Regions from separate parts of the Vallitalea pronyensis genome, predicted to be linked through region 1. Evidence: a T-box and tRNA genes for the amino acid it is inferred to sense, from the RefSeq annotation. Region 1 holds a T-box; the other holds one or more tRNA genes.
The links. The T-box of region 1 lies ahead of serS (serine--tRNA ligase). A T-box ahead of a tRNA ligase gene usually reads a tRNA of that ligase, here a tRNA-Ser.
Positions count from the first base shown of each region.

Region 2: it has a tRNA-Ser gene. The T-box ahead of serS (serine--tRNA ligase) is inferred to sense a tRNA for this amino acid. The anticodon was not compared.

Region 1 is NZ_CP058649.1:437,328-449,639, forward strand. It holds gene adhE (bifunctional acetaldehyde-CoA/alcohol dehydrogenase) at 1-876, opposite strand, end outside; gene HZI73_RS01865 (HD-GYP domain-containing protein) at 1,870-2,931, shown strand; T-box leader at 2,978-3,186, shown strand; gene serS (serine--tRNA ligase) at 3,247-4,533, shown strand; gene HZI73_RS01875 (ArsR/SmtB family transcription factor) at 4,680-4,958, opposite strand; gene HZI73_RS01880 (O-acetylhomoserine aminocarboxypropyltransferase/cysteine synthase family protein) at 5,253-6,527, shown strand; gene HZI73_RS01885 (DUF3881 family protein) at 6,817-7,692, shown strand; gene HZI73_RS01890 (M28 family metallopeptidase) at 7,877-9,208, opposite strand; gene uvsE (UV DNA damage repair endonuclease UvsE) at 9,370-10,329, shown strand; gene splB (spore photoproduct lyase) at 10,378-11,391, shown strand; gene HZI73_RS01905 (SNF2 helicase associated domain-containing protein) at 11,388-12,312, opposite strand, start outside.
Region 2 is NZ_CP058649.1:5,413,277-5,425,588, forward strand. It holds rRNA gene HZI73_RS22605 (23S ribosomal RNA) at 1-261, opposite strand, end outside; tRNA gene HZI73_RS22610 (tRNA-Ala) at 847-919, opposite strand; tRNA gene HZI73_RS22615 (tRNA-Ile) at 952-1,028, opposite strand; rRNA gene rrf (5S ribosomal RNA) at 1,054-1,171, opposite strand; rRNA gene HZI73_RS22625 (16S ribosomal RNA) at 1,313-2,841, opposite strand; tRNA gene HZI73_RS22630 (tRNA-Ser) at 3,107-3,194, opposite strand; tRNA gene HZI73_RS22635 (tRNA-Ser) at 3,275-3,360, opposite strand; gene ispD (2-C-methyl-D-erythritol 4-phosphate cytidylyltransferase) at 3,581-4,273, opposite strand; gene HZI73_RS22645 (ferritin) at 4,526-5,035, shown strand; gene tsaD (tRNA (adenosine(37)-N6)-threonylcarbamoyltransferase complex transferase subunit TsaD) at 5,151-6,170, opposite strand; gene HZI73_RS22655 (DUF6715 family protein) at 6,171-6,746, opposite strand; gene HZI73_RS22660 (ribonuclease Z) at 6,844-7,752, opposite strand; gene HZI73_RS22665 (hypothetical protein) at 8,028-8,270, opposite strand; gene tkt (transketolase) at 8,794-10,785, opposite strand; gene HZI73_RS22675 (ATP-binding protein) at 11,175-12,312, opposite strand, start outside.

The DNA.
Region 1 (12,312 bases):
TTCCACTCGCTTCGTTTCAGCTTTTGTTGTAAAATAGCAATGGTGTTTCTTCATATAATCTGTAAAGGCTTTGTAAATAGGTTCTTCAATAATTGCAGCTTGCTCAGACGCACAAATCATACCATAATCAAAAGCTTTTGATAGAATGAGGTCTGTAGCAGATCGTTCAATATTAGCTGTTTTCTCAATAAAGCATGGTACGTTACCAGGTCCCACACCAAGGGCAGGTTTTCCTGTTGAGTAAGCCGCCTTCACCATGCCTGATCCACCTGTAGCTAGGATAAGGGAAACACCAGGATGGTTCATTAATGCACTTGTAGCTTCTAGTGAAGGTGTTTCAATCCATTGAATACAATCTTCTGGTGCACCTGCTTTGACAGCTGCATCTCTTAGAATTCTTGCAGATTCAGCGGAACACTTTTGAGCAGATGGATGAAAAGCAAAGATAATGGGGTTTCTTGTTTTTGTGGAAATAATAGCTTTAAACATGGTTGTTGAAGTAGGGTTTGTAACAGGTGTTACACCAGCTACTACACCAACAGGTTCAGCAACCTCCATGTAATCTTCTTCTTCATTTTTATCAATGACACCAACTGTTTTTTCATATTTGATACTATGATAGATATACTCTGTAGCAAAGAGGTTCTTTGTAATTTTATCTTCGTATACGCCTCTACCCGTTTCTTCTACTGCCAGTTTGGCAAGATACATGTGTTGGTCCACACCAGCAAGGGACATTTCCTTGATGATATTATCTATTTGCTCCTGATCCAGGTTCATGTAAGCTTCAAGAGCCTTGTTTGCTTTTGATACCAATGTATCCACCATCTTGGTTACATCCATATCATTTGTTTTTGTAACTTTTTGATTTGCCATAAGTTCTACCTCCTTCATTATTCTTATCTTATTTTTACCAATGCATAACCATTAAATTATGTTAAATGTTTCACAAATCTTACTAAAAAAATAATGAAAATCTTTCGTCGAGGATATCGTAACAGATTGATAAATAATTGTCAATCCCTTATACCAAAAAACACAGCCAATATGTGTACATAATAACGATAAATACAGTATACAAGCTGTATGAATGCCTATATATAAACACGGTTATCATATATTGTTTGTGCAAAATTGCCATAAAATAAATGCTTCTTTTGACAAGCAAACCTACTTAAGTATGTAATACCACATAAAATAGTTAAAATTATAACAAAGTTACTATTTTATAATGGACAAAAAAAACCTGCGTTTCAGGGGGGGAATAAAACGCAGGTTGAGGGGGGTATTAGATGATGTACCATGTTCATGAGGCTTATTGACTAAACCTAATTCCTCATAAATATAATATTGTAAATAAATGGTACATTAATAATCATTGCCAATATAAGTCTTTTTATTCATTTATTTTAATTTTAATTGAAGAGATGCTGAAAAAGTGATATTATAATATCGATTAACCTTTAATCAAAAAGAGCTTTCTACATTAAATAGACACAAGTTGTATTGATGGTAAAAATAAAGGCAGGATTGTATGTATATTTTTTTAACATTTGTAGGCTGTTTCATGACACATGTTATATGATTGTTCAGATAGGGACTGTGCGATAATATGACCAATGGCAGTATATAAATGGTAACAAAGCATACTTTTTTGTTCATATATTTTTGGCTGAATATAGGCAATCAGAGTTTTTGGACGTTAATCATCACAACGTTTTTCTTGGTTGAAAATATATAGGAATATAGAATGTGTTCGTTAAAAAAAGTATAATAATAGGGCAATTATACTTCATTGTAGGGATGATAACGAAATTAACATATGATAGATGTTAAAACATGTTTTATAATTCCATAGGTGGGATAATTATGAGAAGAGTACTGATCGACAATCTAAAAGGAAATGAGATTGTAGCTCGTCCAGTTTATTCAGTGAATGGTAGCTTTCTCTTATCGAAAGGAATTCATATAAAAAGATCTTATATGACACGATTAAGAGAACTTGGAGTAGATTACATATATATTGAGGATGAACTATCGAAGGGTGTGGAACTCAATGATTTCATTGAGGACAAGACACGTGAGAATTGTAAAAAAGAAGTGAAGAAAGTATTAGAGGTGTATAGCACCCAAGGGCATTTGGAGTTAACCAATGTTGTTAATGCTGCTCATGATATTGTTGATGATGTTTTATCACAACGCAATATTATTGTTAATCTAGTGGATATACGTCGAAAAGATGAATATACATATGCTCATTCGGTTAATGTATGTGCTTTAGCAGTCTTGATGGCCATTAAGTTAGGCTATAATAAAAACAAAGTCAAAGACATTGCTGTTGGCGCCCTATTGCACGATCTTGGTAAAGTGCTTATACCAGAAGAAATACTAAATAAGCCCGATAAACTCAGTGAAAAAGAAAATGAGATGATTAAAAAGCATGTTATTTATGGCTATGAAGCTTTGTCAGAGGCTTCATGGATTAGCTCTATATCGAAAGTGATCATTTTAACCCATCATGAAAATATAGATGGTTCAGGATATCCTTTTGGATGGAGCGGCAATAAAATTAACAATGCCACAAAAATCATTTCTATTTGTAATGTTTTTGATGCGATGGTTACAAGGAATGCCCAACGTGACGCTTATAAGATATATGAAGTTATTGAATACCTTGTTGCGAATAAGAATCGCTTATTTGATGCTGAACTTGTGGATGTGTTTATTAAATACATTGCTGTTTATCCTTCTGGTATGGGTATCATAACCAATGATGGAAGAAAAGGTATTGTGCTTAAACAAAATAATGGGTTCACGACCAGACCCATTATACGGATATTAGAAGATGAACATGGTAAGTGTGAAGACTGGATTGAAATTGATTTATTGGAGAATAAAAAAATCTTTATTGTAGATACTTATGAAATATAAATAAAAATCATTGAAATATAAAATCATATGGATTATAATAAATAAAAGAATTGCTATGATGGAAAATAAGATTGCCTTCGTTTTTAAGAGAGTCAGTGGTTGGTGAAAACTGATAAAATGAAACAATCTGTCCACTTCCGGAGTAACTGATGATGAATCAGAGGTTAGTCACCTTTATCAAACTATACAAGAGATTATAGCCCAATGGGCTGTAATAATTTGGGTGGCAACGCGGAGATACCTTTCGTCCCATGATTTCATGGGATGGAAGGTTTTTTAGTAGGAAAAAATAAATACATGTAAAGGAGTGTAGATATGTTAGATTTAAGATTTTTACGAGAAAACCCGGATATTGTAAAGCAAAATATGAAAAACAAATTTCAGGATAGTAAGTTAGAGTTGGTGGATGAAGTAATAGCGTTAGATATAGAGCGACGAACCACCCAACAAGAAGCGGACCAGCTAAGGGCTAAGAGGAAAAAACTTTCAAAGCAGATTGGCGGGCTCATGGCGAAGGGTGAAAAGGATGAAGCAGAAGAGGTTAAACGACAAGTAGCGGCAGGTTCTGAACGCTTAGTGGAATTAGAGGAAAAAGAAAGAGTACTGGCAGAGCAAGTAAACAAGATCATGATGGTTATTCCCAATATCATTGACAAAAGCGTCCCTATTGGTAAAGATGATAGTGAGAACGTAGAGGTAGAACGGTATGGGGACCCTGTGGTACCCGATTTTGAGATTCCGTATCATACTGATATCATGAAGCGATTCAACGGTATTGATTTAGAGAGCGCTAGAAAAGTTGCTGGTAATGGTTTTTATTATCTCATGGGTGATATGGCTCGCATTCACTCGGCGGTCATTTCCTATGCGCGAGATTTTATGATTGATCGTGGTTTTACCTATTGTATTCCGCCGTACATGATTCGTAGTGACGTGGTTGCAGGTGTTATGAGTTTTGCTGAAATGGAAGCCATGATGTATAAAATAGAAGGTGAAGATCTCTTTTTAATTGGTACAAGCGAACATTCCATGATCGGTAAATACATTGATACGATTTTACAAGAAACGTCATTACCACATGCTTTAACAAGTTATTCACCTTGTTTTAGAAAAGAAAAAGGGGCTCATGGTATAGAAGAAAGAGGTGTTTACCGGATCCATCAATTTGAAAAACAAGAAATGATTGTGGTGTGTAAGCCTGAAGACAGCATGGCGTGGTTTGATAAGTTATGGCAGAACACAGTGGATCTATTTTGTTCCATGGATATACCTGTCAGAACATTAGAATGCTGTTCAGGGGATCTTGCAGACTTAAAAGTGAAGTCCATTGACGTAGAAGCTTGGTCGCCTAGACAGAAAAAGTATTTTGAGGTAGGCAGTTGTTCTAACCTAGGGGATGCACAGGCAAGGCGCTTAAAAATCCGAGTAGTCGGAGAAAGCGGCAAGTTCTTTGCACACACCTTAAATAACACAGTTGTTGCGCCACCACGTATGCTCATTGCTTTCTTAGAAAATAACTTAAATGAAGACGGTTCTGTAAATATTCCTGTTGCTTTACGGCCTTATATGGGTCACCAATCCGTCATTAAACCTGTTAACTAGTTTCACAGGATAATATAATAGAGTGCCTATCCATCTTTTGTAGATGATGAGCACTCTTTTTGCTATAAGAAAGTGTTGATGCATACTTTCTTTGGCACTTTAGCTTCCCTGAGGGAAGTTATTACGAAGACGCTATTCTTGTGTAATTATTCATCAAATAAAGACGTTACAAGATCGATGGCGATTTGATTGACTACTTTATATTTTATTTCAAGTCCGTTTCGTTCACCAACAATAATACCAGCTGACTTTAATTTTGCAAGATGTTGGGAGACTGTTGATTGAGGTATATTTAGACAGCTCTGCATGAATGAAACATTACAGCCTTTATTTCGAAGTAATCCGTTGACAATACACAGCCTAACGGGGTGTCCTAATACTTTTAGAAGCTCAGCTACTTCGTAATAGTTATTGATATCTTCCATTTGATAATCCCCCTAATAAGTCCTTACCCTTAGCTTTTCTCTTAATGGCTTTCAATATTCTATATTTTATTGTAGCAAACATATTTAGGGATGTAAACCTATAGATTTAAAAAAGACGCAGAATTAAAAAAATTATATGAGTAAGGCTAAGCATGCAAGTTGAAGGGCATCAACATGTAAAAAAATAGTATCATGGCACAATAGGAACACCTTTTCATTGAATTTTTATACATTCTATTTTATAATATATACAATATTTAAAGTCGGTACATCCATAAGAAGGAGGTCATTAACGTGGATAATAAGTGGCGTATAGAAACAACAGCCGTACAAGGCGGTTATGAACCAAAAAGTGGTGAACCCAGAGTCTTACCTATTTATCAAAGCACAACCTATAAATATGATACTTGTGAACAGGTAGCAAAATTGTTTGATCTGGAAGCCCCAGGACATATGTATACAAGAATCAGCAATCCAACATTAGAGGCACTAGAAAAGAAAATGGCAATGATGGAAGGTGGTATAGGTGCTATGGCCACGTCATCTGGACAAGCAGCGACGATGATAGCCATTATGACCATCTGTTCATCTGGAGAACATATCGTAGCAGCCAATACCTTATATGGAGGTTCTTTTTCTTTATTGAAGACAACCTTTGAAAAATTTGGCATTGATGTCACATTTGTTGACCCTGAATTAAGTCTGGAAGCCTTAAAAAGCTATATTCAACCCAATACTAAAGCGGTATTTGCAGAGACCATTGGGAATCCTTTACTAAATATCTTAGATTTTAATAAGTTTGCCATGTTAGCCCATGACAACCAACTACCCCTAATTGTTGACAATACATTTGCTACACCTTATCTATGCCGTCCCATTGAGCATGGAGCGGATATTGTCATACATTCTTGTACGAAATATATCGATGGGCATGCCACAAGTGTTGGTGGTATGATCATTGACAGTGGCCAGTTTGATTGGACCAATGGTAAGTTTCCAGAAATGACATCTCCTGATGCCAGTTATCACGGTGTGGTATATGTAAGAGACTTTAAGGAAGCAGCCTACATCACCAAAGCAAGAGTGCAATTATTACGGGATATGGGTTCAACCATGAGTCCTTTTAATGGGTTCTTAATGAGTGTTGGATTAGAGACTTTGCCACTCAGAATGGAGCGGCATAGTGAAAACGCATTATCCATTGCTAAGTGGTTAGAGCAGCATGACCAGATTGAATGGGTGGTATATCCTGGTCTAGATAGTCATCCTAGTCATGCTTTAGCTAAGGAGTACTTGCCTCTAGGATGCAGTGGTGTTTTAACCTTTGGTGTAAAAGGTGGTCGAGAGGCAGGGGAAAAGCTCATTAATAACCTCAAAATGATTGCCTTAGTGGTTCATGTGGCAGACACACGGTCTTGTATGCTCCATCCAGCAAGTACAACCCATCGTCAGTTAACCGAAGAGGAGCAATTGGCATCAGGGGTAAGACCGGATTTAATACGGTTTTCTGTTGGTATTGAAAACATAGAAGATATTAAGGCGGACATCGAACAAGCACTACGCCAATAATCAATCATAGGTCAAATAAAGGCTATCTGGGTTATGCTAAAGAGAAGAAACGAAGGATAAACGTTTCCTCAGCTTTGCAGCATAATTTGGGTAGCTTCTTTGTGGATATTTCTAATGGATAAAGCTAGACAATTAGTGCATTGAATGATACTATAGTTCTAGTTACACTTATATGATGCATAACGACAAGATGAAAAAGATGAAGGAACTCTTTAAGTCAAAGAGCAACTATATAGCGCGTTACATCATGATGATTTGACTTATTAAAGCTAAAAGAGTGGTGAATAGGATGGAAAAGTACTTAAGCGCAATTGGCTTTAAAGGATATGCCAATAAAGAACAAATAAAAGAGCTAGTCAGAGATATCATTCAAAACCCAACAGAGAAGTATATATCTAATTTTGGCAAGGAAAAGCTAAAGGTAGAATACCATAAAAAGTATCAAGAAGAATTGGGCATCATGGTTCGAGGAGAATTAGACGACCAGGAAGAGATAAAAGTTTCATCCGTGCTACCCTATAAGAAAGGTACAATTCCCATGGATGTAGGTGAGATTGATGTGATAGAAGCTGATTTTGGTAAAGATGAGTATTATGGTTTTTTTGAAGATGATAAAACAGGTAATGCCATGACTTTTTACTTGCAAAATCTAGTGGATTACTTTGATATTGGTGAAGAAAGAGATGTCTATATACGTTGCCTTCGATTGGTTGCTTTTTCCATAGAAGGAACGGTTATATTACCCATAAGTAAAGATGAAGTGGATATCATGGTGGAAGAAGAAGAGGAAAAATGGCGGGCATCCCTATTGGAAATGGCAAAAGATGGTGATGAAGAGGCTATCTCCTTGTTGGAAATCGATGCAGAGCAAACAGAAGAGCTGTTTCAATACCGGACAAGACATGAAGATTTATTAACCATATTAGAAGGTTATTTTATACCCCATGGGTTTCATGAATCGGAATATTCCCTTCTTGGTACCATATTGGATTCTCGTATGGTCCGTAATACCATGACAGGTGAAGAGGTTTATATCTTAGATTTAGATTGTCTTAATTTTCGCGTAGAGGTGTGTATTAATAAGAAGGATTTAATGGGTATACCCTCAAAAGGCATGCGCTTTAAAGGCGTCTGCATGATACAAGGACATATTGAATTTGTTTAAATAATGTGGCTATGGCATTAAAACATGTGTTTGATGCCATAGCCTTTTCATTGTTCTTTAGGAAAGTCCTCTGAATTTAGCATATGAAATAAAAGTGTTTTCATATGCGTCCAGGAAACTTGCCTAACGCAACAACGTGCTTCGCAAGACGCGACGAAGTCGCTTCGTTCTGGACGGTGAATGCCTATGCTGTCAATGGGTGTAAGAGGTTTCTCTCAATCCATCGTGCTCCAGTAACAGATAAGGATACATCCTCATGGCGTCGGAACATGTTCCCATCATGATGGATAATAAAATCATATAGAACATCTACAACACGATTCATATAATCATAGTCAACGATATCAACGGTATCTTCAGGCGTATGAATGCTAGTCGTGTCGTTTTCGCCAAAAACTTCTCCTTGACCAATGGTTACACCGGGAACATTCATCCGATTAAAAGAGTAGTGGTCACTTAAACCATAAAATTGGTCGGTTACCGGTATATCACTTTCAGAAAAATGATTAAATAAGGCTTCTTGTAATTTTTTATTGAGAAGCAATTCTTCTCGTTGGCTATTAACGGCTAGATCACCGCCATCTTTTTTTCCAATACAGTCCATATTGATGTTGTATAGAAAATGATAGTGCTCTTTGATGCTTGGGACAAAAGCTTTACTGCCCATAAGGCCATATTCCTCACCATTAAGGGCGGCGAATACAATATCCATGTCAAAAGGTTCTTCAAGGGAGCGTTTTTTAAGACGTTCCGCTAATTCAAGAAGAATGGCAACACCTGACGCGTTATCAATGGCTCCTCGAAAAATCGTATCTCCTGCAAAGCCAACATGATCAAAATGGGCAGATAAAACAAGGGCATGGGTTGAATCCTTTCCTTTAAGAATGCCTATCACATTGTTAACCTCTTTTTCTTCTGTCGATACGTTATCTTTATAGGTAACATAGTCCACATCTTTTGACATGAGATCATCATATAGCGTGTTGGTAATCTCAACGGAGAATTTATCATCGCTTCTAACGTGGTTTGATTTAAACAATACATCAGTTTTCTTAAACCGGCCAACAGCATTTGATTGTCGAAAGTTAAATGCAGGAGTATGTTCATCTACGATAATTATCTTGTCATCTAAATCATGGATATCTGTTGTTATCTGGGTTTTGACAGATGTATCTTCGATCATGGAACCTAGAAAATCTAAGCCATAAACATAGCTTTTTTGCGTACCATCTTTGTAAAAAACGGTTAACTCTTGTGTTGCAGTAGCTGGATCATAGGTAGATTGTTTGTAGTGGTGATAATATTGATCATTGTAGGTATCCAGTTCAAAGGTTTTATATTGGTCAGCAATATAGGATGCAGCAAGCTGATTACCTTCTGTTCCAGTTGAGCGTCCCATGCATTCGTCAGATGTCAAAAAGGTAAGACTGCTTTCCAGTGTATGTAAGTCTTTATCTTGTTGGGCACAAGAGGTCATCATGGTCAGTATGAGAATTGTGTGAATAAAGTGTACCATCTTTTTCAAGGTTAATCCCTCCTTTACAGGCTACAAATGTAGTCTGTATATAGTATAGCATATGATGGCAATATCGTCATTACTACATGATATTATATGAAAGAAGCGAATAAAATAATGCTCAAGATAAATACTAATGTTAATATAAAGTAGGTGAAAGCATGCATATACAATTGGGCTACGTAGCTCTGGCACTTGGTTTAGAGAAAGTAACGTCTTCAAGTACGGTTACTTATCGGTATTATAAAGGTTTAACCAGTGAACAAAAAATAAATAAGCTTAAACAGGTCACAGCATCCAATATACGAGACTTAGAAACCATACTTCAATATAATGACGCACATCACATTCACTTTTACCGATTAACCTCCTCTTTAGTACCCCTTGCAACCCATGATGAGGTAATCGGTTGGCCTTATCGACGGTTGTTTAAAGCAGATTTTGAATACATGGGCAGATTAATCAAAGATTTAGGTCTTCGCGTAGATGTTCATGCGGACCAATTTAATGTCATTAACAGTACCAATCCAAAGGTGGTTGAGAATACCATTCGTAATCTTCTCTATCTGGCCTATATGTTAGATGATATGCTCTACTCAGAAGGGAAAATTATCATACATGTAGGGAGCACTCAAGGAGGAAAACAAGCATCATTAGAACGGTTTGTTACGCATTTTGAATACTTCCCAAAAGCCATAACCGATAAAATCATTATTGAAAATGACGATAAAAGTTTTGATATGCTGGATGTGTTAGGCCTTTGTCACCGCTTGAAGGTACCCATGGTACTGGATGTCCACCATCAACATTGTCATAATCGAGGAGAAAACCTCCATGATTATATAGAAACCATTTTCAACACTTGGCAAGGTGATCCATTCATCCCCAAAATTCACTATTCCAGTCCAAAAAATACACCCATGGATAGACGGCATAGTGATTTTATTGATGCAAAGGCTTTTGTGGCTTTTATAGAGAAAACGAAGGCATATACAACCCATGATTATGATATCATGCTAGAAGCCAAAAAAAAGGATTTGGCTTTATTTCAATTAGTGGAAGATATAAAAACCATGGATCTTTCATGGGGGTTTCTGGATGAAACCACCATAACATTATAGAAAACAGTCATAGTGAAAAGGGAAAGACTTGGCTTAAGGAGGCACATCATGTTTAATCCAGCAAGAGTTCTTATTGAAAAAGAGGCGTTGACCTATGAACTTGGTCAAACATTGTATAAACAGTTCCAAGATAATGGAACCGACATTATTTTATTAGAAAGCAGCCGAACCAAAGGTATTCCAGGTACCAGTAAAAAAGAAAAATACCAGGAAGGAAAAAATACCCTTGTGATTGGGGTACGAAAAAGTCTCGATTTTCAGACCTGTAAACCGTCAGCACATTTCCAATTACCACTGGTTACAGGATGTATTGGTCAGTGTGAATATTGTTACCTCAATACACAATTGGGGGATAAGCCTTATACAAGAGTATATGTCAACATTGACGCCATATTGGAACGGGCTAAAACGTACATGGATAATGGGGAAGAGGTGATTGTGTTTGAAGGCGCAGCGACATCAGACCCGCTACCCGTTGAACCTTATACCCATGCTTTAGAAAAAACCATTACTTTTTTTGCCCACGAACCAAGAGGTCGATTTCGATTTGTGACCAAGTACACCAATATAGACGATCTATTAACCTTAGATCATAGAGGTCATACGACCATTCGCTTTAGTATCAATACCGATAAGGTTATCAAAAGCTATGAGCATCGAACGCCTTCCATGGCAAACCGTATAGCCGCTGCATCAAAAGTCATTGACGCAGGCTACCCAGCAGGATTCATCATTGCACCTGTATTCTTATATGAACAGTGGAAAACAGACTATAAACAGTTGATAAAAGCTCTGGCAGAAGCCATTCCTGTGGATAAACATGGAGGCTTAACCTTTGAAATCATATCCCATCGGTATACTACCAAAGCCAAAAACCGTATTAGGGATGTTTTCCCTGACACAACTCTGCCTATGGAGGACGAACAGCGTAAATTTAAATATGGGCAATTTGGCTACGGTAAGTATGTGTATGATAAAGACCAACTCCAAGAATTAAAAATCTTTTTTCAGGAGCAATTGGGACTCTATTTTTCTAGGAGTGACATTAAGTATATCATTTAAGTCATGTCAAATAAGGCTCGTATTTCCTTCTCATCTAGCTTCGTTAACAGGGTTTCCCCAGGTTTAATCACCGCATCAATCATGGATTTCTTTCGTTGTTGAAGCTGATAAATACGTTCTTCAATGGTGCCTGCTGTAATGAGCTTAAAGACTTGCACAGATTTATGTTGCCCAATACGATATGCTCTATCGGTTGCTTGATCTTCAACAGCCGGATTCCACCATGGGTCATAATGAATCACCATATCTGCACCTGTTAAATTAAGACCTGTACCTCCAGCTTTTAATGAAATCAAGAATACACTGGTATCGTCTGTATTGAAGTGACGAACCATATCTCGACGTTCTTCTGCTGGTGTTGAGCCATCCAGATAATACTGTGAGATTTGGTACTGATCTAATAAATCCCTTATGATACGCAGCATGCTGGTGAAGCCAGAAAAAATTAAAATTCGGTGGCCGCTTTCAACAGCATCCGTAACCAATTCTAAAAGCAACTGTAATTTACCGCTATCACCCGTGTACCCATCAATAAACGTATTTGGATGGCAGCAGATTTGGCGAAGTCTTGTAAGGGCTCCCAATACTTTTATGGTGCTTTGATTAACCCCTTTATCCTTGAAGGCAATGGCCAAATCTTTTTTAATTTGCTGCAGGTAGCCAAGATATATTTTTTTCTGACTTTCTGTCAATTCTGTGGTCATCTTGGTTTCAATTTTAGGTGGCAATTCGGTCAATACATCTTGCTTTAATCGCCGTAGAATAAAAGGACGTATCTGTGTATTTAATTGCTGTAGGGCATGTTGGTCTTGATGCTTAATAATAGGTCGTTCATAGTGAAGAATGAATTTTTTGTGACTTAACAAATAACCAGGTAGAATAAAATCAAAAATGGACCATAATTCGGTCAATGAGTTTTCG
Region 2 (12,312 bases), 1.3 Mb from region 1:
CCCTTTTCGCTCGCCGCTACTTAGGGAATCGATTTTTCTTTCTCCTCCTTCGGGTACTTAGATGTTTCAGTTCCCCGAGTTCCCCCTACATGGCTATGTATTCACCATGCAGTAACTGGGCTTTTCCCAGTCAGGTTTCCCCATTCGGATATCTCCGGATCGATGGCTATTTGCGCCTCCCCGAAGCTTTTCGCAGCTTATCACGTCCTTCATCGGCTCCTAGTGCCAAGGCATCCACCCTTTGCTCTTATTAGCTTGACCTACACATTTTTCTCATCTAAGCATCGGCTTTGCGCATGCAAAACGATTGCCTATCTTTTCGTGATTCTTAGGTTTAAATATCACCACGGTTTTGGGTGATTTTTAAAGCTTAGAAGAACGATTTGAGAATAAATGTTGCCATAAACAGCTTTTCTCGTAAAATTATCATAACATAACGTCACAACAACCTTCCAATCAAGCATGCATTGATCGCACTAAGAGCTAAGATTTACAAGTTATTTGTATGCTCCTATTATAAACAATAGGATACGTAGCTTGTTCTTGGTTACTCTTGGTTCTTTTAAGCATTGGCTTTGCGTATGCAAAACAAGTGCTTTCTTTTTTAAATCATAGGATAATTGATTATCATTTGATGTCAGTATTTAACAAATGGCTAAGTTCTTTTGCATACGTTTTATGGCATGACAAAAGGTTCTTTCCCTAGAAGTTATCTCCTGAAAGAATGACTTCTTCTTTGTTAAATATCTTTTCAATGTGAAGTTTTCAATGTTCAAATCTCTTGTATAAAAGCAATCGTTTTGCATATGCAAAGCCCATGCTTAATTGTTTCTTTTCAAGAGACAATGGAGATAAGGAGATTCGAACTCCTGACCCCCTGCTTGCAAGGCAGGTGCTCTCCCAACTGAGCTATACCCCCATGGTGTTCTTTTTGTGTATGAAATTGTTAATTGGTGGGCTCAAGTGGACTCGAACCACCGACCTCACGCTTATCAGGCGTGCGCTCTAACCAGCTGAGCTATGAGCCCTGACACGCTGAGCGTGTTATTGGCAATCTGGCAGCCACCTACTCTCCCAGGTCGTCTCCAACCAAGTACCATCGGCCGTCTGTGGCTTGACCATCGTGTTCGGTATGAGAACGGGTATGTCCCATAGACGCATCACCACCAGAAATCTCTTCTATTCTTAGAATAAACGGTATATGTTGTTTTCCCTTGAATACTCAACAGTGAAACGAACTTTTAGCTATGCTTTACTATTCCATGCAATTCTACTTATCGTTTAAAGCCTCGGCTTTAACGATCTTCCTTAGAAAGGAGGTGATCCAGCCGCACCTTCCGATACGGCTACCTTGTTACGACTTCACCCCAGTCATCGGCTTCACCTTCGACAGCTCCATCCATAAAGGTTTGGTCACTGGCTTCGGGCGCTTCCAACTCCCGTGGTGTGACGGGCGGTGTGTACAAGGCCCGGGAACGTATTCACCGCGACATGCTGATTCGCGATTACTAGCGATTCCAACTTCATGTAGTCGAGTTGCAGACTACAATCCGAACTGGGATAGCTTTTTTGGGGTTGGCTCCATGTCACCACTTCGCTTCCCTTTGTCACTACCATTGTAGCACGTGTGTAGCCCAAATCATAAGGGGCATGATGATTTGACGTCATCCCCACCTTCCTCCGAGTTGTCCCCGGCAGTCTCTCTAGAGTCCCCAACTTTACTTGCTGGCTACTAAAGATAAGGGTTGCGCTCGTTGCGGGACTTAACCCAACATCTCACGACACGAGCTGACGACAACCATGCACCACCTGTCTCTTCTGTCCCGAAGGAAAGTTCCGATTAAGGAACGGTCAGAAGGATGTCAAGATTTGGTAAGGTTCTTCGCGTTGCTTCGAATTAAACCACATGCTCCACCGCTTGTGCGGGCCCCCGTCAATTCCTTTGAGTTTCAATCTTGCGATCGTACTCCCCAGGTGGAATGCTTAATGCGTTTGCTGCGGCACCGAGGTTCGACCCCCGACACCTAGCATTCATCGTTTACGGCGTGGACTACCAGGGTATCTAATCCTGTTCGCTCCCCACGCTTTCGTGCCTCAGCGTCAGTTACAGTCCAGAAAGTCGCCTTCGCCACTGGTGTTCCTCCTAATATCTACGCATTTCACCGCTACACTAGGAATTCCACTTTCCTCTCCTGCACTCTAGCAAAGCAGTTTCAAATGCAGTCCCCAGGTTGAGCCTGGGGCTTTCACATCTGACTTACTCCGCCGCCTACGCACCCTTTACACCCAGTAAATCCGGATAACGCTTGCCCCCTACGTATTACCGCGGCTGCTGGCACGTAGTTAGCCGGGGCTTCTTAGTCAGGTACTGTCACTATCTTCCCTGCTGATAGAAGTTTACGATCCGAAAACCTTCTTCCTTCACGCGGCGTCGCTGCATCAGGGTTTCCCCCATTGTGCAATATTCCCCACTGCTGCCTCCCGTAGGAGTTTGGGCCGTGTCTCAGTCCCAATGTGGCCGATCACCCTCTCAGGTCGGCTACTGATCGTCGCCTAGGTGAGCCGTTACCTCACCTACTAGCTAATCAGACGCGGGTCCATCCTATGCCACCGGAGTTTTTACCACTGGATCATGTGATTCTGTGGTCTTATGCGGTATTAGCGCACTTTTCAGTGCGTTATCCCCCTGCATAGGGCAGGTTACCCACGCGTTACTCACCCGTCCGCCGCTGTCCACTTAAGGAATCACCCGAAGGTTCATCCTTAAGTTTCTCGCTCGACTTGCATGTGTTAAGCACGCCGCCAGCGTTCATCCTGAGCCAGGATCAAACTCTCATGTTAAAAAGTTTATTCTGACCAGACTAATCTGGCAATTGTATTTTATAGACTACCGTCTCTTTGTTTGAGATTGCTAAGTTAAACAAAACAATTCTCTGAATTTACAAAGGAATTATTTGGGTAAAGCTTTTATAAGCTTTTGGTTTGTTTCACTGTTCAGTTTTCAAGGTTCTGCTGCTTCAACTTATTGCATTAGCGAAGAATATATTATCATATTTTATGATGCTTGTCAACAGCTTTCATCATCTTTCCAGATGATTGCTTTTAACGGAGAAGGAGGGATTTGAACCCTCGCGCCGCGTTAACGACCTACTCCCTTTCCAGGGGAGCCCCTTCAGCCGCTTGGGTACTTCTCCAAGCCGTTTCAAAACACTTCGCGATATATGCATTCAATAATAATCCAAAACTTCTATACAGTAGTTTTAAAATTATTGAGCGGAGAAGGTGGGATTTGAACCCACGGCCCCTTTCGGAGTCACTGGTTTTCAAGACCAGCTCCTTAAGCCACTCGGACACCTCTCCATGCTTGTAGCTCACAATCGAGCGCTTTAATAATTTATCATATCTTGTGTTAAGTGTCAAGCATTTTTTATAACTTTTTTCAACTTTTTATGCGTTGTTTTTTTTCGTTATTGCTTAGCGACAAGCGGTATTATATCGCATATCAATAGGGGTGTCAATAGCTTTATGCAATATTATTATATTCTGACAAATACTCCTATAGAAGCTATCCATCCGACACCTATAAATCCAAAGCATTCGCCACCATTAAGTCTTCCTGGGTAGTGATTTTTATGTTACCATAGGAACCCTCTACAATGGTTACGGTTGTGTCAGCATATTTCTCTACAACCATGGCATCATCTGTGGCTACAAACTTATATTTTATGGCTTGTTCATAAGCTTCTTTAATGATTTCTTTTTTAAATGTTTGTGGTGTTTGTATCGCCCAAAGCATATCCCGATTAGGTGTGCTTATAATATTTCCTTCATTATTAACCACTTTTATTGTATCTTTAACTTTAACACCTAACACACATGCACCACTCTTATTTGCTTCCTTAATCGTACTTATTATATGCTCTTCTTGTATAAAAGGACGTGCTGCATCATGAATTAATACAATATCTGTTTCCTGTGGGATACATTTGATGCCCTCATATACAGAATCTTGTCTTTCTTTCCCACCTTCTATTACAGATATGACCTTATCTAAGCTGTACGGTTGAACAATTTCTTGTTTACAATAGTCGACTTCACCTTGTCCCACAACAATAATAATATGCGTAATGGCATCACACCGCATAAAAGCCTCCAAGGTATATACCAAAATTGGTTTACCTTTTAGTTCAATATATTGCTTATGCTGATGATGCTTCATTCTTTTCCCTTTACCAGCAGCAGGAATAATGACTGTACATTTTAATTGGTCCATTTTACGTCTCCTTTAAATATCATTTGTATGTGTACCTATTATTATGAACTATAGGGGATTGAATAAACACTGTAGCTAGGATGTATAATCTATTTTAAACTATTGTATACTAATTGAAAAGAAGGAACGTGTTATTACTAAATAATTCTTGTTCCATCTTTCATTGAGTGGATTTTCTTGTTATAATAAAGACGAGTATCATCATACGTTTTGTTTATAAGATGCTCAATACGATATTAAGGAGGAACAATTATGTTAAGTAAAAAATTATTGGACGCTATTAATGAACAGATTCAATATGAGTTTTACTCATCTCATTTATATTTAGCCATGGCAGCTTATTGTTATTCCATTGATTTTGATGGATTTGCTAACTTCTTTATGGTACAAGCCGAAGAAGAAAAGTTCCATGCTATGAAATTCTTTAACTTTGTTAATGAAATGGATGAGACAGTCGTTATTCACGGTTTAGATACACCTCCAAGTGACTATAAGGATATGGAGGAGATTTACGAAAAAACCCTTGCACATGAAAAATTTGTAACTGCTCGTATCTACAAACTTATGGATATTGCTATGGAAGAAAGAGAACATGCTACAATCAGTTTCTTGAAATGGTTTATTGATGAACAAGTGGAAGAAGAAGCTACGGCTAAAGGTATTCTTCAAAAAATCAAAAGAGCCAATGGCGATATGTCCATTATGTATGCTATTGATACAGAAATGAGTAATCGTGTATTCACACCACCACCAACAGCTTAAGTCATAGAATAAAACAAGGCGGTCTCATCACTTCGTGAGATCGCCTTTTATTTTTATTTCATGGGTATGTCCACACATCTACCATATGCATGAATTCTTTTTTCTATTTATATGCCTATATCCGACTCCCTAACTTTAGATAAGGTACGGCGTTTAACGCCATTGTATGCCGAACACCTTTTAGATATTCATGATAAGCTGCTACCCCAATCATCGCTGCATTATCTGTACAGTACACAGGTGATGGATAATTCAGTACAATATCCGCTTCTTTACAAGCAATTGTCATCATTTCTCGCAGCTTACTATTGGCTGCTACCCCTCCTGCTAAAGCAACTTTGTGCAGTCCTTCCGTCTGAGCAGCTTTTATGGTTTTATTGACAATGACCTCCACAACAGCTTTTTGAAAACTTGCTGCAATATTCGGTACATGAATGGGTTCATCTTTCATTTTGCATTGGTTAATGTAATTGAGCACAGCAGATTTTACACCACTAAAGCTAAAATCATAAGACCCATTCTCTAAATAAGACCTTGGAAATTCAATGGCATTTTCATCGCCTTCTTTTGCTATTTTATCAATTTTAGGGCCTCCTGGATATCCGAGACCTATGGCTCTAGCAACTTTATCGAAAGCTTCGCCCGCAGCATCATCTCGTGTCTTCCCTAAAATTTCATACACACCATAATCTTTTACGTGAACCAAGTGGGTATGCCCGCCTGATACAACCATGCCAATAAATGGTGGTTGAAAATCATTTTCAATGTAATTCGCACTAATGTGCCCTTCAATATGGTGTATACCAATAAGTGGTTTATTGGTTGCAAAAGCTATTGCCTTAGCTTCTGCTAACCCTACCAACAAAGCACCTACAAGACCTGGTCCATATGTAACGGCAATGGCATCTATATCTTCCAAGCTTACATGAGCCACATCTAAAGCTTCCTGTATCACAGGGTCGATGTTTTCAATGTGTTTTCTAGAAGCTATCTCAGGTACAACGCCTCCAAATTTTTCATGTAAATCAATTTGAGAAGATATGATATTGGATAATATATCTTTTCCATTTTTGACAAGGGCTACGGATGTTTCATCGCATGATGTCTCTATAGCCATAATTATGACATCTTTCATTTAATCACCTACTACTATAAATTCCTGTGTTGTTTGCCAACCTTTTATTTTCCAAAGCCCCTCTTTTTCTACCAATAAAAATTCTTCATAAATTTCCCCATTGGATCCAACCTTGTTTAAATAAAAGACTACTTTTATCATGACCATACCATCTTTTTCTTGTTGGTCTTCTTGAATGTCATACCCTATGATTTTGGTATCACTATCTTCAAAGGCTTGAATCTCTTCTTTTGCCCTTTGATAATGTACATCCTTTGGGTTTTTTTCTAATAGTTCTTCATCATAGAGTACTCTTTGCACTTTCAAAAGTAACTCAATGTCATCTTCACTTATGTCGTGACCATAGAGTTTTTTCATAACTGTGTTGTTAAACTTAATGACTTGTTGTGGTGTTTTTTGCAAATCCCTTATGTTAAGCAATGTACCTTCATAGTCTTCTTTCAAATCATCTAAAAGACGATCACCACTGGTCATCAATGATTTTTCTTCGTTATCTTCACTTGTTTGATTATCAAATACAACAAATAAGATTACCCCTAAACTCACCAATATTAATATTGCAATGTATTTTCTCATCCTCATCACTCCATTATCAACCTCTTGCTATGGTATGCGTATGTTATACAAATCATTCTATATAATATATCGAATCAACTCAGCAAAAGGATAACCCTTATTCTTCAAACTTTAAAGTTGTTGACATGCGGTCTTTACCTACTTTTGTATTTTCAAAGTATTTTTGCGCAACATGTACATAATCTTTAGGTCGAACTAACGATGGGCTAAAATGGGTCAACCATAATTCTTTTACATGGGCTTTTGATGCTAAAGATGCTGCTTCTTCAAAAGTCATATGTTTGTATTCATTGGCTCTGTTTTCTTTTTCTTCATCAGCATACATGCCTTCACATATAAATAAATCCGCATCTTTTGCATGCATTTCTATGTTTTTCACTGGACGGGTATCCGTGCAATAACTGAGTTTTATACCTTTTCTAGGAGCTCCCAATACTGCATCAGGTTGATATTCTTTATCTTGATAAGTCACTGTACCACCTTTTTGGAGAGTATTCCAGTACTGTACCGGTAAGCCTAATGCTTTTGCTTTTTCCACTAGAAACTTGCCTTGCCTATTAATATTAACATTATAACCATAACATGTCACATTATGATTTAGTTTATAGGCTTCAAGGGTATAACCTTTTACCTGCAACGTATGGTATTGCTCATGTAACTCAATAAAATCAAGTGCAAAAGGTAATTCAGGCGCTATAACACGAAGACCTTTTACAACCCGCTCTAGTCCCTTTGGTCCTATTAGTGTAATGGGCTCACGCCGATCTGAATTACCAATGGTTAATAATAAGCCAGGTAATCCCCCTATATGATCCCCATGATAATGGGTAAAACATATGACATCAATAGGTTTAAAACTCCATCCTTTCTGACGGATAGATATTTGGGTGCCTTCACCGCAGTCGATAAGCATGTTGCTGCCATTATGTCTCAACATCAGTGAAGTTAACCATCTATTTGGTAAGGGCATCATCCCACCTGTACCTAATAAACATACGTCTAACATTTTACTACCTCTTCCTCAGTATAAGTATCTTTAACTTTTGTCTTTTCCATTCTAAAATTCTTTAATATTGTAACATAAACTTATCATCTTCACCAGTCATCTCTATTATAAGTATGCACATTTTATCTCAAATTAAAAAAATGGTGAGGTCACCATTTTAATCGTTTCTACCTTTATGTAATAAGACTGTCTAACCAATGCATCATTGCTTATCGTTATATGTCTATAAATAGAAGACGTTGAAAAGGCATTGATGGAACAGTCTTTATGACCCATTATTTTTTGGTTTTGCTGGGAGGATACTTAAAACTTTCAATAAATTCATCATAACATTCTTCACATAAATCAAAACTATGAATTTCCATATCCTTATTGGAGAAATATCCCCATTCTTTCGTAAGGCTAAGATAATCGACTTTTTTCTTAGTATGTTGATCATATATCAACTTACCACACTTGTTACAATATACCTCTGTTAGGACGTTATCTTTTATGACTTTTTCTTCGTATTTCTCCATTCGCTTATCCCCTCACTAGGTTGTTTTTAGTTGTGTTAAGGATTTTATTCTTTGAAGTGATTCAAATTGGCTTTGCCTGCAAAAAGGTTGTCATCCCATTTGCATAACAAAACAATCTCTTTGCCTACATACCTTAAAGTAATGTGTAATGCAAAACGATTTCTTCCTATGGAATTATTATAACGCTCCTATGTTCATCTGTATATAGGTAATTTCTTCAATAAGGCACTGGAATATTTAAACTATCCATTCATGATTTTGCGTTTTATTTAAAAGGAATTCATGTTTTAATCATGGAGACAGTGCTTTTTCTTTCCAAGGAAAATAGGATTCATTGTAAGCAAGATACATGACTTTCTTACACAAGAACAAAAAGAGGCTACGCCTCGTTCCGTAAAACGGATTTGTCGTTAGGAAAGTTTCCTTAGCACAAATGAGAATGCTTCTATCTCATTTGTTAAATTGAGAACTTTCCTTGTATAAGATACAAAAACATAGCGAGGATTTCTCCCCGCTATTTATCTTAATTCTCGTATACTTTTTTTGCTATTTCATACGTATGGTCAGCAGTGATACCAAATGCTTCAAATACTTTTGCTGCAGGTGCTGATGCTCCAAAATGATCAAGACCAATGACTTCACCATCAAGACCTACATATTTGTACCATCCCATTGTGGCACCTGCTTCAATAGCTACACGTTTTCTTACAGCTTTTGGCATAACACTTTCTTTGTATGCTGCTGACTGACTATCATAGATATCCATAGAAGGCATACTGATGACACGCACATCAATACCATCTGCTTTTAATTTTTTAGCTGCTTCGTAGACACATTCAACTTCTGAACCGCTAGCCATTAATAACATGTCCGGTACATCTTTCTCAGAATCGACTAACACATACCCTCCTTTGAGAGCATCTTTGCTGGTTTCTTCATAATAAGGAAGGTTCTGTCTTGTTAACACAAGTGCTGTTGGTGTATCTTTGGATGAAATCGCATGATACCATGCTGCTGCGGTTTCTTTTGCATCGGCAGGACGATAAGTCACCATGTTTGGTACACTTCTAAGCATAGCCAGTTGTTCAATGGGTTGGTGGGTCGGTCCATCTTCACCAACACCAATACTGTCGTGGGTTAACACATAGGTTACAGGCAAGTTCATCAGCGCTGATAAACGAATACTTGGCTTAATGTAATCACTAAACACAAAGAATGTTGCGCAGAAAGGCTTGTGTGCTCCATGGAGTGCAATACCATTTGCCATAGCAGCCATAGCCAATTCTCTCACACCAAAGTGTAGGTTCATACCTGCATAATCATCACCAGAGAAATCACCTCTGTCTGTCATGTATGTCTTCGTCGATGGTGCAAGGTCAGCTGCTCCACCAAACATATTAGGTAAGTATTTGGTTAAACGATTGATAATCTGACCAGAAACGGCACGGGTCGCATTAGGCTTCTTATCAAAGGTCCAATAATCTTCATCATTCAATAAATCAACGGGCAGTTCTTTGCTTGTCCAGATTTTCCACTGGTCAGCTAGCTCTGAGTACTTGGCAGCATATTCTGCAAACATACTATCCCAGTCTTCCTGCTCACGCTTACCTTGTTCTTTAAGGGTATCCATATGGCTATATACTTCTTCTGGCACATGGAATTCCTGATCTAATGGGAACTCAAAAAATTTCTTTGTTTCAGCAAGATTATCTACACCAAGGGGTTCTCCGTGTGCTGAAGCTTTCCCTTGTTTTGCTGGACAACCATAGCCTATTTGAGTCTTTACAACAATTAATGAGGGTCTTTCCAAATCCCCTTTAGCTGTTTCAATGGCTTTTCCAATGGCATCTAAATCGTTACCATCTTCAACTGTGATTACTTGCCATCCATAGGCTTCAAAACGCTTCGCTACATCTTCTGTAAAAGCAATATCTGTACTGCCTTCAATGGTTATTTTATTTGAATCATATAAAGCAATGAATTTACCAAGCTTTAATGTACCTGCTAATGAAGCCGCCTCTGAAGTGATACCCTCCATCATACAGCCATCACCAACGATAGCATAGGTGTAATGATCCACAATCTTAAAATCATCTTTATTAAAATTAGCCGCTAGATTTGCTTCTGCCATAGCCATACCAACACCTGTTGCAAATCCTGCACCCAATGGTCCAGTTGTCGTATCTACACCTACAGTATGACCATACTCAGGATGTCCTGGCGTCTTACTTCCCCATTGTCTAAATGCTTTTAAATCATCAATGGTTAGTCCATATCCAAATAAGTGTAATAATGAGTACAGTAACATGGAACCATGTCCTGCTGATAAGATGAAGCGATCACGATTTATCCAATTAGGATCGCTTGGATTGTGTTTCATATGCTTGGCCCATAATTCATAAGCCATAGGTGCTGCTCCCATTGGCAGGCCAGGATGACCTGAATTGGCTTTCTGAACACCTTCTGCCGATAATAATCGAATGGCATTAATTGTTGTTGTATCAATTGTTCCCATCTACTAATTCCTCCTTCTATATTAAGAAAATCTTTTATTAACCATTTAATCTTAATGTGCTACTCACCCTAAAGAATTATACGATATCTTTAAAATAACCCTTTCACATAGCATTGTATCATATTTATGGATAATAGCAAGTCCAACATATAAAAACTAATAGCAACTTCTCATTCTTTTGCACTTAAGACAAACTTAATAAACATCACACGAGCCATTAGCAAAGGGAATATAGTAGATTTAGCGCTGACCGACTCGCCCCTCAAGGTAAGGCAAGCTAAATCTACTATATTCCCTTGCTTCTAGCCCTATGTTCGCTATTAACTACTCAACAACTTACCTCATCTGTACCCATCTAGCAATGAAAACCTATCTATACAACAGTTCCTTTACGATTTCTTCTCCATACGCTTCTCAAAATTACTCTTCAACTTATCATGTATCTTCTCATCAATATCTTTCATGGTGAAGTCTGTAAAAATCTCCACACCTTCTTCTATCTTACTAATAGCATATATATGGAACAAACCAGCTTTTACATCATCTAATATATCATCACCTAATATGATTTCATCCACATTATGTTTAGGGATAATTACCCCTTGTTCACCTGTTAGTCCCTTTGTTTTAAATAAATCATAACAGCCCCTAATCTTATCATTCACACCACCAATAGGCTGAACATTACCTAACTGATCAACAGAACCTGTAATGGCTAATCCTTGATCGAAGGGGATTTCTGATAAGCTTGATAAAATAGCATACAATTCAGCACAGGATGCACTATCACCATCAATAATATTGTAAACCTGTTCAAAACATAATTGGCAGTTAAGCATAAAAGGATACTCCTGGGCATAGCGATTTCCTATATAGCCCGATAAAATCCCAATGCCTTTATCAAAAATACTGCCACTAAGTTTGTTCTCTTTTTCAATATTAATAACGCCTAGTTTCCCCATGTAGGTGACAGCTGTAATACGAATAATACGTGCAATGGTACTCTCACTATAATCGGATAAAGCGATGCCATTAATCTGACCAACTTTTTTATCTTTACAGTCTATAATAAGTTTTCCTTTTTCATATAAGTCATTTAGATTTTCTTTTAACAGGGCAGAACGATTCTTTTGCTTATGGAGTGCCTGTTTAATCATGGTCGCATTGATCACACTTATATCCTCATGAATTGCACATAAATGGGCCTCTGAAATCAAATCAATCAGCACTGAAAATTTAGTTGTGAGTTTATTTCTATCTTCCGCAACGCGGGATGCATATTTTAACACTTCGTTTTTAGCATCACTTGTCAGCATATGATACCCATTTTTATGGCATACTTCATCAAAGTAATGATAATACCGACTGATAATCTTCTTGTTCTTTTCAACTTCTGTACGTAACTGTACGTGAAGTTTATACAGTTCTTTAAATTCGGAATCATAAGCATATAGTAAGCGGTAGATATTCTCATTACCTATTAAGATAACTTTTAAGTCTATGGGTATAGGTTCTGGTTTTATTGTT